Regions from separate parts of the Geodermatophilus maliterrae genome, predicted to be linked through region 1. Evidence: riboswitches for the same ligand, from Rfam matches in the RefSeq annotation. Region 1 holds a riboswitch; each other region holds the start of a gene.

Region 1 (3,267 bases):
CCCGTTCTACGAGGCGATGGTCGAGCTCGACGTGCCGGCCATGGTGCACGTCTCGGCCTCGGCGACCCCGGTGTTCCACGCGACGGGCGCGTACTACATCAACGCCGACACGACGGCCTTCATGCAGCTCGTCCAGGGTGACCTGTTCACCGACCTGCCGGACCTGCGGCTGGTGATCCCGCACGGCGGGGGAGCGGTGCCCTACCACTGGGGCCGGTATCGCGGGCTGGCCGACATGCTCGGACAGCCGCCGGTGGAGTCCAACGTCATGGGCAACGTCTTCTTCGACACCTGCGTCTACCACCAGCCGGGGATCGACCTGCTGCTGGACGTGGTGGACACCTCGAACGTCCTCTTCGGGTCCGAGATGGTGGGCGCGGTGCGTGGTGTCGACCCGCGGACCAGCCACCACTACGACGACACCCGACGCTACGTCGAGGCGTCAGCCCTCGACGACGAGGCGCGCACCGCGGTCTTCGAGGGCAACGTCAGGCGCGTCTACCCCCGGCTCGACGCGGCGCTGCAGGCCCTGGGGCGGTGACCGCACGCCCCGCGGGACCGACGTGGGTGTCGTCGATCGGCACGTCACGGGCCGGGAGACGGTCTCCGTCGCGTCCCGGTCGGACCGGGGGCCGGTCGTCGCCCACCGGACGGTCAGATCGTCTCGGGTACCCGCAGGTGCGCGATCGCGACGTCGAACTCGGCGGTGGCGACGACCTCGATGCCCATGGCGGGGGCGAACTCCTCCCGGAACTCCCGCGCCCCCTCGCTCGCCTGCTCGACGTGCGCCCGGCTGTCGTAGGAGACGGCCGCCACGGTGAGCCCGTCAGCACGGCGCACCATGATGCTGACACTGCAGAACCCGGGTAGGTCGTCGAGCTTCGGCATCAGTGACAGACGGACGGCGTCCACGGCACGGTTGACGGCGTCGGGCTCGGTGCGGAGCCAGGTGACGCGGGATCGGGACCCTTGCTGGGCCTCGCGCACCCGGTGCATCGCGGCGATCTCCCACTCCTGCACCTCCGGCCGGCCACCGAGGATCTCGGCGGTGCGCTCCGCGGACGACCGGACGCCCTCCCGGCTGGAGCGCATCGCCGCCTCGTCCCGCCAGGACGTCGTGACGATGCAGTGGCCCGAGTCGCGGTCGGCGAGCATCGACAGGCCCACGCAGCCATCCATCCCCCCGACCGCCGGCATGACCTCGTCACCGACGTAGGCGATCACGGCGTCCACCGACCGCGGGTCGCCGTGGATCGTGGTCGATCGGGCGTACATCTCGGTCACTCGTCCTCCGGGTGCTCGCGCGGGTCGGCAGTGCCCCAGCGGCAGCGCTGATCGGCACAGGGTGCCCACGTCCTCGTGCGAGGAGCAACACGGTCGCGGAGACGCCGGGGCCATCGGAGGGGAGGCGTCGCCGACTGCCGGGCCGTCCACCGGTCGACCCGCCGACGGCGCACCTCGTCGCCGCCTCGGCCGCCGGCGCCTCCACCGTGCCGCCAGGTCGTGAGTGCCGGCACGGAGCCCCGGCTCGCCGGCCGGCAACCCCCCGACTGCTGCGGGGCGCCCGGATGGCGACGGCTCGCCGACCGCAGGACGCCGCGCCCACGTCGATTGTCGCGGCCGAGACGACACGTCCTGCCATCCGGGAGAGGTCATCTGCGGCATCCGTCACACCCCTCCGGTGACTAGGTTCGGGGAGCACCGGTCCTCGACGACCCGGCTCAGTGGTCCCACCGGGTCGCCGGGGTCGACCCGGATGCGGCGGGCCGATCGGCTCCGGGGAACGGATCCTTGGGAGGAGGCGTGATGACGAGGCCCGCCGACGCTCAGCACGGCGTCCTGGTGCTGTCCTGCGAGGATGCCCCGGGCATCGTGCACGCGGTGTCCGGACTGCTCGTGCAGGAGCGGTGCACCATCGTCGAGAGCCACCAGTTCGACAGTGCCGCGAGCGGCATGTTCTACATGCGCGTCGAGTTCGCGCACGTCGACGGCGCTCCACTCGACTTCGCCCGTCTGTGCCGGGCCTTCGAGGAGACGGCCCAGCACTTCCGGATGACCTGGCGGATGGCCGACGCGGCCGAGCGGCAGCGCGTGCTGATCATGGTCAGCCAGTACGCGCACTGCCTCAACGACCTCCTCTTCCGCAACTCGATCGGCGAGCTCAACCTCGACGTCGTCGCGATCGTGTCCAACCACCCCGACCTGAACGGCATCGCCGACTTCTACGGCGTCCCCTTCCGGCACATCCCGGTGACCCGCGAGACGAAACCCGAGGCCGAAGCGGCGCTCCTCGACATCGTGCGTGGGGAGCGGGTCGACCTCGTGGTCCTGGCTCGCTACATGCAGATCCTCTCCGACGGCCTGTGCCACCAGCTCGAGGGCCGGGCGATCAACATCCACCACTCGATGCTGCCGAGCTTCAAGGGCGCCCGTCCGTACCACCAGGCGCATGCCCGCGGTGTCAAGTTCATCGGTGCGACGGCGCACTACGTCACCGCGGACCTGGACGAGGGCCCGATCATCGAGCAGGAGATGATCCGCGTCGACCACTCGCTGAGCCCGGAGGAGCTCGCCGCCCGGGGTCGGGAGGCCGAGACCCGGGCCCTCTCGCACGCTGTGCGTTGGCACACCGAGAACCGCGTCATCATCCACGGGAACCGGACCGTCGTCTTCGAGTGAGCGCCGGACGCGACAGCGCCGGTCGAGGGCGCTCCCGGATGCGGACCGGGCCCGGCTGGAGCCGTCGCTGCCCGCTCGGACGGCGTGCGCGGGCGACCGTTCCCACATCACCGGCAAGTCTCGAGCCGGCCACGGCCGACGACGGACGGCGGAGGACGGACGGCGGAGCATGACCGATCTGGTCACGGTGGAGGACTACCGGCGGAAGTCGCGCCGGGTCCTGCCCGCCGTGCTCTACGACCACCTCGAAGGGGGCGCCGGTGATGAGTCCCTGCTGGCGCGCAACCGCGACAGTCTGACCGCGGTCCGGCTCCGCCCCCGCTACCTGCGCGACGTGTCCGTGCGCGACCAGCGGACGACGCTGTTCGGGCGCCAGCACTCCGCACCGCTGGCCATCGCCCCGACGGGGCTCAACGGTGCGATCCGCCCCGGCGGCGACGTCTTCCTCGCGCGAGCAGCGGCACGCGCGGGCATCCCCTTCGTGCTCTCCACCCCCGCGCAGAACACCATCGAAGAGGTCTCTCGCGAGGCGGACGGGGATCTGTGGTTCCAGCTCTACGTGGTCGAACGGGGTCTGGCCGAGGAGCT
Region 2 (3,267 bases), on a different contig from region 1:
GGTGACGACGAACGTCGGGTTCGTGCGGCACCTGCTCGCCGATCCCGACGTGCGGGCCGGGGACCTCGACACCGCGCTGCTCGACCGGGTCGCGGCCGCCTACGCGGCCCCGCCGGTGCCCGAGCTCGCCGTCCTCGCCGCCGCGGCGTCGGTGTGGCTGGGCGCCTGGGCCGCGGCCGACCCTACCGACCCGTGGAGCACGCCCACCGGCTTCCGGCTCGGCGACGCCGCACCCTTCGTCGTCCGGCTCGAGGCCGGCGGGCAGCCGCGCACGGTGACGCTGACCGGCACGCCGGCCGCGGCGCGCGCCACGGTCGACGGCGCCGACGCCGGGCCGCTGTCCTGCACGGCCGAGGACGGCGGCCTCGCGCTGGTCCGCGGCGGCGTGCGGTCCCGCTGCCTGGTCGCCGACGACGGGGACGCGCTGTGGGTGCACGCCGAGGGCGCGACCGCACAGCTGCGCCGGGCCCGCCGCGTGGTGCTCCGGCCCGACACGGCCGCGGCACACCCCCCGGAGCTGACCAGTCCCATGCCCGGCTCGGTGATCGCGGTGCCGGTCACCGACGGGCAGACCGTGGCGGCCGGCGACCCGGTGGTCGTCGTCGAGGCCATGAAGATGGAGCACACGCTGCGCGCCCCGGCCGGCGGCGTCGTCGAGCTGCTCGTGGCCGCCGGCGACCAGGTGGCCCTCGACCAGGTGCTCGCCCGGCTCACCCCCGCCTGAGCACGGCAGACGCAGCGGGAGCCGGTGTCCGCCGGCGTGCCACCATGCGCCCATGAGCAGCGACGTCGCCGTCGACGTGAGCGCCCTGGCGATCAACGTCACGATCCCGGAGGACCTCCGCTGGACGGACACCCGACGCGGCGAGGTGTTCCTGCTGACCACGCTCAACGTCCGGCTCCTCCGGGACGGGCACCTCGCGGCGAAGGCCTACGGCCGGCCGGTCGCCGGCGGTCGCGGCACGTACGTCTCGTTCCCCGTCCCCGACCGGGAGGAGCTCGCCGCCCTGGTGGCCGAGGCCGCCGCCCGGGCTGGGGAGCTGTGGACCGCCCACCGCGGTCTCGGCTGACCCCCCGACCGCCGCCTCACCCCCCGGCTGACCAGCGGGGCAGCGACCTCCTAGGATCGGCGCGGGCTCACGAGAGGCAGCGACAAGCACCTGGCTGGCTGCCCGGCAACCTCTCCTCCGTCTGAGGTGCTCCCAGGGGAAGAGCCGGCCGAGCGGCGCCCGCCGCCCGGCAAGGGCGGAGCACCTGTACGCCGCAGGTCCTCCGGAACGAGAGGAGACGGCGCATGACCGACCCGGAGAGCTGGAGCTTCGAGACCCGGCAGATCCACGCCGGCGCCAGTCCCGACCCGACGACGGGCGCCCGCGCGCTGCCCATCTACGCCACCACGAGCTACCAGTTCCGCGACACCCAGCACGCCGCGGACCTGTTCGCGCTGGCCGAGCTGGGCAACATCTACACGCGGATCATGAACCCGACGCAGGACGCGCTCGAGCAGCGCGTGGCCTCGCTCGAGGGCGGCGTCGCGGCGCTCGCGGTGGCCAGCGGCCAGGCGGCCGAGACGCTGTCGCTGCTCAACGTCGCCGAGGCCGGCAGCCACGTCGTCGCCTCGGCGTCGCTGTACGGCGGCACCTACAACCTGCTGCACCACTCGCTGCCCAAGCTCGGCGTCGAGGTGTCCTTCGTCGAGGACCCCGACGACCCGGGGAACTGGCAGTCGCTGGTCCGCGAGAACACCAAGGCCCTCTACGGGGAGTCGATCGGCAACCCGAAGGGCGACGTCCTCGACATCGGCGCCGTCGCCGAGGTCGCGCACCGCAACGGCGTGCCGCTGATCATCGACAACACCATCGCCACGCCCTACCTGGTGCGCCCGCTCGAGCACGGTGCCGACGTCGTCGTGCACTCGGCGACGAAGTACCTGGGCGGGCACGGCACCGCGATCGCCGGCGTCATCGTCGACGGCGGCACGTTCGACTGGACGTCGGGGAGGTTCCCGGGCTTCACCACGCCGGACCCGACCTACCACGGCGTCGTCTACGCCGACCTGGGTGCGCCGGCCTTCGCCCTCAAGGCCCGGGTGCAGCTGCTGCGCGACCTGGGCCCGGCGATCAGCCCGTTCAACGCCTGGCTGATCGTGCAGGGCATCGAGACCCTGTCGCTGCGCATGGAGCGGCACGTGGCCAACGCCCAGCGGGTCGCCGAGTTCCTCGAGGGGCACGACGAGGTCGAGTCGGTGCACTACGCCGGGCTGCCGTCCTCGCCGTGGCACGCCGCCCAGCAGCGCTACGCCCCGCGCGGCGCCGGCGCGGTGCTCGCCTTCGAGATCCGCGGCGGCATCGAGGCGGGCCGGCGGTTCGTCGAGGGCCTGGAGCTGCACAGCCACGTGGCCAACATCGGTGACGTCCGCAGTCTGGTCATCCACCCGGCGTCGACCACGCACTCGCAGCTGACGCCCGAGGAGCAGCGGACCACGGGCGTCACGCCCGGCCTGGTGCGCCTGGCCGCCGGGCTCGAGGGCATCGACGACATCCTCGCCGACCTCGAGGCGGGGTTCCGGGCCGCCAAGGGCGCGTAGCCAGGACCGAGCTCGCGAGGTCCGCATGAGCAGAGCGTTCCGGGTGCGGGACGTCCCGGCGTCCCGCACCCCGCCGCGCACCGGCGGGTGGCGCGACGGCGACCCCTCGGGGGACCGGCTCTTCCTCGACCTGGACGGACCGGTCCGGCTCGAGCGCGGCGGGGTGCTGCCCGGCGTCCGGGTCGCCTACGAGACCTGGGGCACGCTGGCCCCGGACGGCGGCAACGCGGTGCTCGTCGAGCACGCGCTGACCGGCGACAGCCACGTCACCGGGCCCGCGGGACCCGGCCACCCGACGCCGGGCTGGTGGTCGACGCTGGTCGGGCCGGGGGCGCCGCTGGACACCGACCGGTTCCTCGTCGTCTGCGCGAACGTGCTCGGCGGGTGCCAGGGCACGACCGGCCCGTCGTCGACCGCGCCCGACGGGCGGCCGTGGGGCTCGCGGTTCCCCGAGGTGACCGTGGGCGACCAGGTGCTGGTCGAGGCCGCGCTCGCCGACGCGCTCGGCGTCCGCCGCTGGGCCGCCGTCGTCGGTGGGTCGATGGGCGGGATGCGGGCGCTGGAGTGGGCGGTCGCGCTGCCCGACCGGGTCGACGGGCTGCTCTTCCTCGCCTCCGGCGCGGCCGCGACCGCCGACCAGATCGGCACCCAGACCACCCAGCAGGCCGCCATCCGCGCCG
Region 3 (3,267 bases), on a different contig from region 1:
GTGATGTCGGTGGCCGCGCTGCTGACCCTCGCCCTGGTCGCGGTGGTGGCCGGGGGGATCGCGTTCGGCTTCGAGGAGATCCAGACGCCGATCGGGGTGACGCTGTCGCAGGGGGAGGGGATGCTGCGGCTGGCCGGGATGCTCGGCTACCTCGCCGTCCACCTGCTCGTCGTCGGCACGCTGGCGTTCTGGCTGTCCACGGTCACCGACGCGCCGCTGGCCGCCGTCGGCGGGGCGGTGTTCACCATGTTCGTGTTCGCGATCCTCGACCAGGTCGAGCAGCTCGGTGACATCCGCGACTGGTTCCCGACCGCGGAGGAGTTCGCCTGGACCGACCTGCTGCAGACGCCGGTCGACTCCTCGGACCTCTTCCGCGGGGTGGTGCAGGCGCTGGTCTACGCCGCCGTCTTCACCGCGCTGGCCTTCCGCCACTTCTCGAGGCGCGACGTCACGTCCTAGAGGGACGCGCGGATCGCCTGGGCCCAGCCCTCGCCCATCGCGGCCCCGGTGACCGTGACGTTGGGGACGGCGGCCAGCAGCGGCGCCATGCCGTCGACCTCGGCACCGTTGGCGGTGATGAACAAGCGCGCGACGGCGGGCGCCATCTCCAGGTCGCTGACGCTGTCGCCGACCGCGACGGCGTCGGCGGGGTCGAGTCCGCGGCGCTCGAGGTCCCAGGCGATCGCCGCACCCTTGGAGATGCCGCGCGGCATGAGGTGGTAGACCCGCGCCAGCTGGCCCTCCGGCGCCAGCTCCAGCCGGGCGGAGGCGGGGATGGCGCCGTTGTCCTTGAGCGTCAGCCACCCCACACCCCGCTCGGCCAGCCACGCGTCGACGGCGAGCGGGTCGACGTAGCCGCGCAGCAGCGCGTCGCCCTCGTGGGTGGTGTGCCAGGGCGCGTGCCACTCCAGCCGGCCGGGGTGCGCGGCGCAGAGGGCCTCGACGACGCCCAGCTCGGCCATGACGTCCATCGGCGTCCGACCGGCGTACCCGGCGGGCAGCTCGCCGGTGAGGTGGTGGCGCGCCCGGCCGCCCTTCCACGTGACCAGCGACCCCAGCTCGGCGATCGCGCCGTCGGCGGCGAAGATCCGCCCGGCCTCGGTCACCTGGTCGGCGGTGCGGCCGCTGACGATGACCAGCGGGACGCCGGCGTGGTGCAGCTCCAGCAGCGCGGTGGCCGGCTCGGCGGTGGGCTCGCCGCCGACGGTGTGCCAGAAGGACCCCCGCGGGCCGACCATCGTGCCGTCGAGGTCGGTGTAGACGATGCGCGCTGCCACGTCCTCAGCATGGCCGGGCCCGGGCGGGCCGCCGGGACCCGGGTAGAGTCGGCGGCGTTCCACTCATCCAGAGGGGCAGAGGGACACGGCCCGGTGAAGCCCCGGCAACCGCGCTGCGCGAGCGGCGAGAGGTGCCAATTCCGTCCCGCGCGGCTCGACGGCCCGCCGCGGGGAAGATGAGGAGGTAGTCGTCGCATGACCCTGACCGCTCCCGGTTCTCTGCAGGCCGACTCCAGCGCCGGCGGCCCGGTGCCCCCGAGCCCCGCCCGAGGCCTGGTCTGTCGCAACTGCGGCGCCACCTTCGGCCTCATCGCCGAGCACGCCTGCGCGCAGTGCTTCGGCCCGCTGGAGGTCGACTACGACCCCGAGCGCATGCGCGCGGTGACGCGGGAGCAGATCGAGGCCGGCCCGCAGAACATCTGGCGCTACGCCGCCCTGCTGCCGGTGGGCCAGGACCCGGCCGACCGTGTCTCGCTCGACCCGGGCATGACGCCGCTGGTGCGCGCCGACCGGCTGGCCGCCGAGCTCGGCGTCACCGGCGGGCTGTGGGTCAAGGACGACTCGGCCAACCCCACGCACTCCTTCAAGGACCGCGTGGTCAGCCTCGCGGCCACCGCTGCCAAGCGGCTGGGCTACGCCAAGATCGCCGCTGCCTCCACCGGCAACCTGGCCAACTCGGTGGCCGCGCACGCCGCCCGCGTCGGGCTGCCCTCCTACGTCTTCATCCCGGCCGACCTCGAGCCGGGCAAGGTCGTGCAGTCGGCGGTCTACGGCCAGACGCTGGTCGCCGTCGACGGCTCCTACGACGACGTCAACCGGCTGACCAGCGAGCTCGCCGAGACCGACGAGTTCGAGGACACCGCCTTCGTCAACCAGAACGTGCGGCCCTACTACGCCGAGGGCTCCAAGACGATGGGCTACGAGATCGCCGAGCAGCTGGGCTGGCGGATCCCGGCCCAGGTCGTCATCCCCATGGCGTCGGGCTCGCTGCTGACCAAGGTGGACAAGGCCTTCCGCGAGCTGGTCGCCGCCGGCATCGTCGAGGCCACCGAGTGGCGCGTGTTCGGCGCCCAGTCGGCCGGCTGCGACCCGATCGCCACCGCGTTCGACAACGGCTGGGACGTCGTCAAGCCGGTCAAGCCCACCGGCATCGCGAAGTCGCTGAACATCGGCAACCCCGCCGACGGCCCCTACGCCCTCGACGCCATCCGGCGCTCCGGCGGCGCGGTCGGCCGGGTGGGCGACGCCGAGATCGTGCAGGGCATCCGCGACCTCGCCCGCACCACCGGTGTCTTCGCCGAGACCGCGGGCGGGGTGACCGTCGCCGTCCTGCGTCAGCTGGTCGAGAGGGGCCTGCTCGACCCGGCGCAGGAGACCGTCGTCCTCAACACCGGTGAGGGCCTCAAGACCCTCGACCCCCTAGAGCCGGTCGTCGGCCCCACGCACCGGGTCGAGCCGTCGCTGCGGTCGGTGCGGGCGGCCGGGCTCATCCGGTAGGGGCGTAGGCTCCGCGTCGGCGCCGGTCCGGGCGGGTGACCACACCCCCCGATCGGGCCATGTCCGCTGCACCGGGTGACTCCCCAGGCGGCTCCCGCTGTTGTACGTTCTCGCGCGGTTGTCAGTTCCACGTTCGTGTCCGACGGGCGGAAGAGCTGTACCCGGCCCCCGGAACCCGGGGTCCGTCCGCACGCACGATCGTGGGAGCACACGTGGCACAGGGCACCGTGAAGTGGTTCAACGCCGAGAAGGGCTTCGGCTTCATCGCCGTCGACGGCGGCCAGGACGTCTTCGTCCACTACTCGGCCATCCAGATGGACGGGTACAAGAGCCTCGACGAGGGTCAGCGGGTCACCTTCGAGGTCGTGCAGGGCGAGAAGGGTCCCCAGGCCGACGCGGTGCGCACCGCCTGAGGCCGTCCGCTCGCAGCCGAGGCCCGGTCCCCAGCAGGGGACCGGGCCTCGGTCGTCCCGGGGCGGGAACGGTCCGCCGC

The links. Region 1 has a riboswitch for S-adenosylmethionine ahead of purU (formyltetrahydrofolate deformylase). Riboswitches for the same ligand answer to the same signal wherever they lie in the genome.
Region 2: another riboswitch for S-adenosylmethionine. It lies ahead of ABQ292_RS05905 (bifunctional o-acetylhomoserine/o-acetylserine sulfhydrylase); the one in region 1 lies ahead of purU (formyltetrahydrofolate deformylase).
Region 3: another riboswitch for S-adenosylmethionine. It lies ahead of thrC (threonine synthase); the one in region 1 lies ahead of purU (formyltetrahydrofolate deformylase).

Annotation. Positions count from the first base shown of each region.
Region 1 covers NZ_JBFNXQ010000005.1:38,211-41,477, reverse strand. The annotation lists gene ABQ292_RS02890 (amidohydrolase family protein) at 1-541, shown strand, start outside; gene ABQ292_RS02885 (antibiotic biosynthesis monooxygenase) at 655-1,275, opposite strand; SAM riboswitch class IV at 1,501-1,576, shown strand; gene purU (formyltetrahydrofolate deformylase) at 1,807-2,679, shown strand; gene ABQ292_RS02875 (alpha-hydroxy-acid oxidizing protein) at 2,849-3,267, shown strand, end outside.
Region 2 covers NZ_JBFNXQ010000011.1:49,657-52,923, forward strand. The annotation lists gene ABQ292_RS05895 (acetyl/propionyl/methylcrotonyl-CoA carboxylase subunit alpha) at 1-724, shown strand, start outside; gene ABQ292_RS05900 (hypothetical protein) at 777-1,070, shown strand; SAM riboswitch class IV at 1,136-1,252, shown strand; gene ABQ292_RS05905 (bifunctional o-acetylhomoserine/o-acetylserine sulfhydrylase) at 1,295-2,587, shown strand; gene metX (homoserine O-acetyltransferase MetX) at 2,613-3,267, shown strand, end outside.
Region 3 covers NZ_JBFNXQ010000060.1:25,193-28,459, reverse strand. The annotation lists gene ABQ292_RS17390 (ABC transporter permease) at 1-459, shown strand, start outside; gene ABQ292_RS17385 (HAD family hydrolase) at 456-1,277, opposite strand; SAM riboswitch class I at 1,338-1,460, shown strand; gene thrC (threonine synthase) at 1,473-2,774, shown strand; gene ABQ292_RS17375 (cold-shock protein) at 2,987-3,187, shown strand.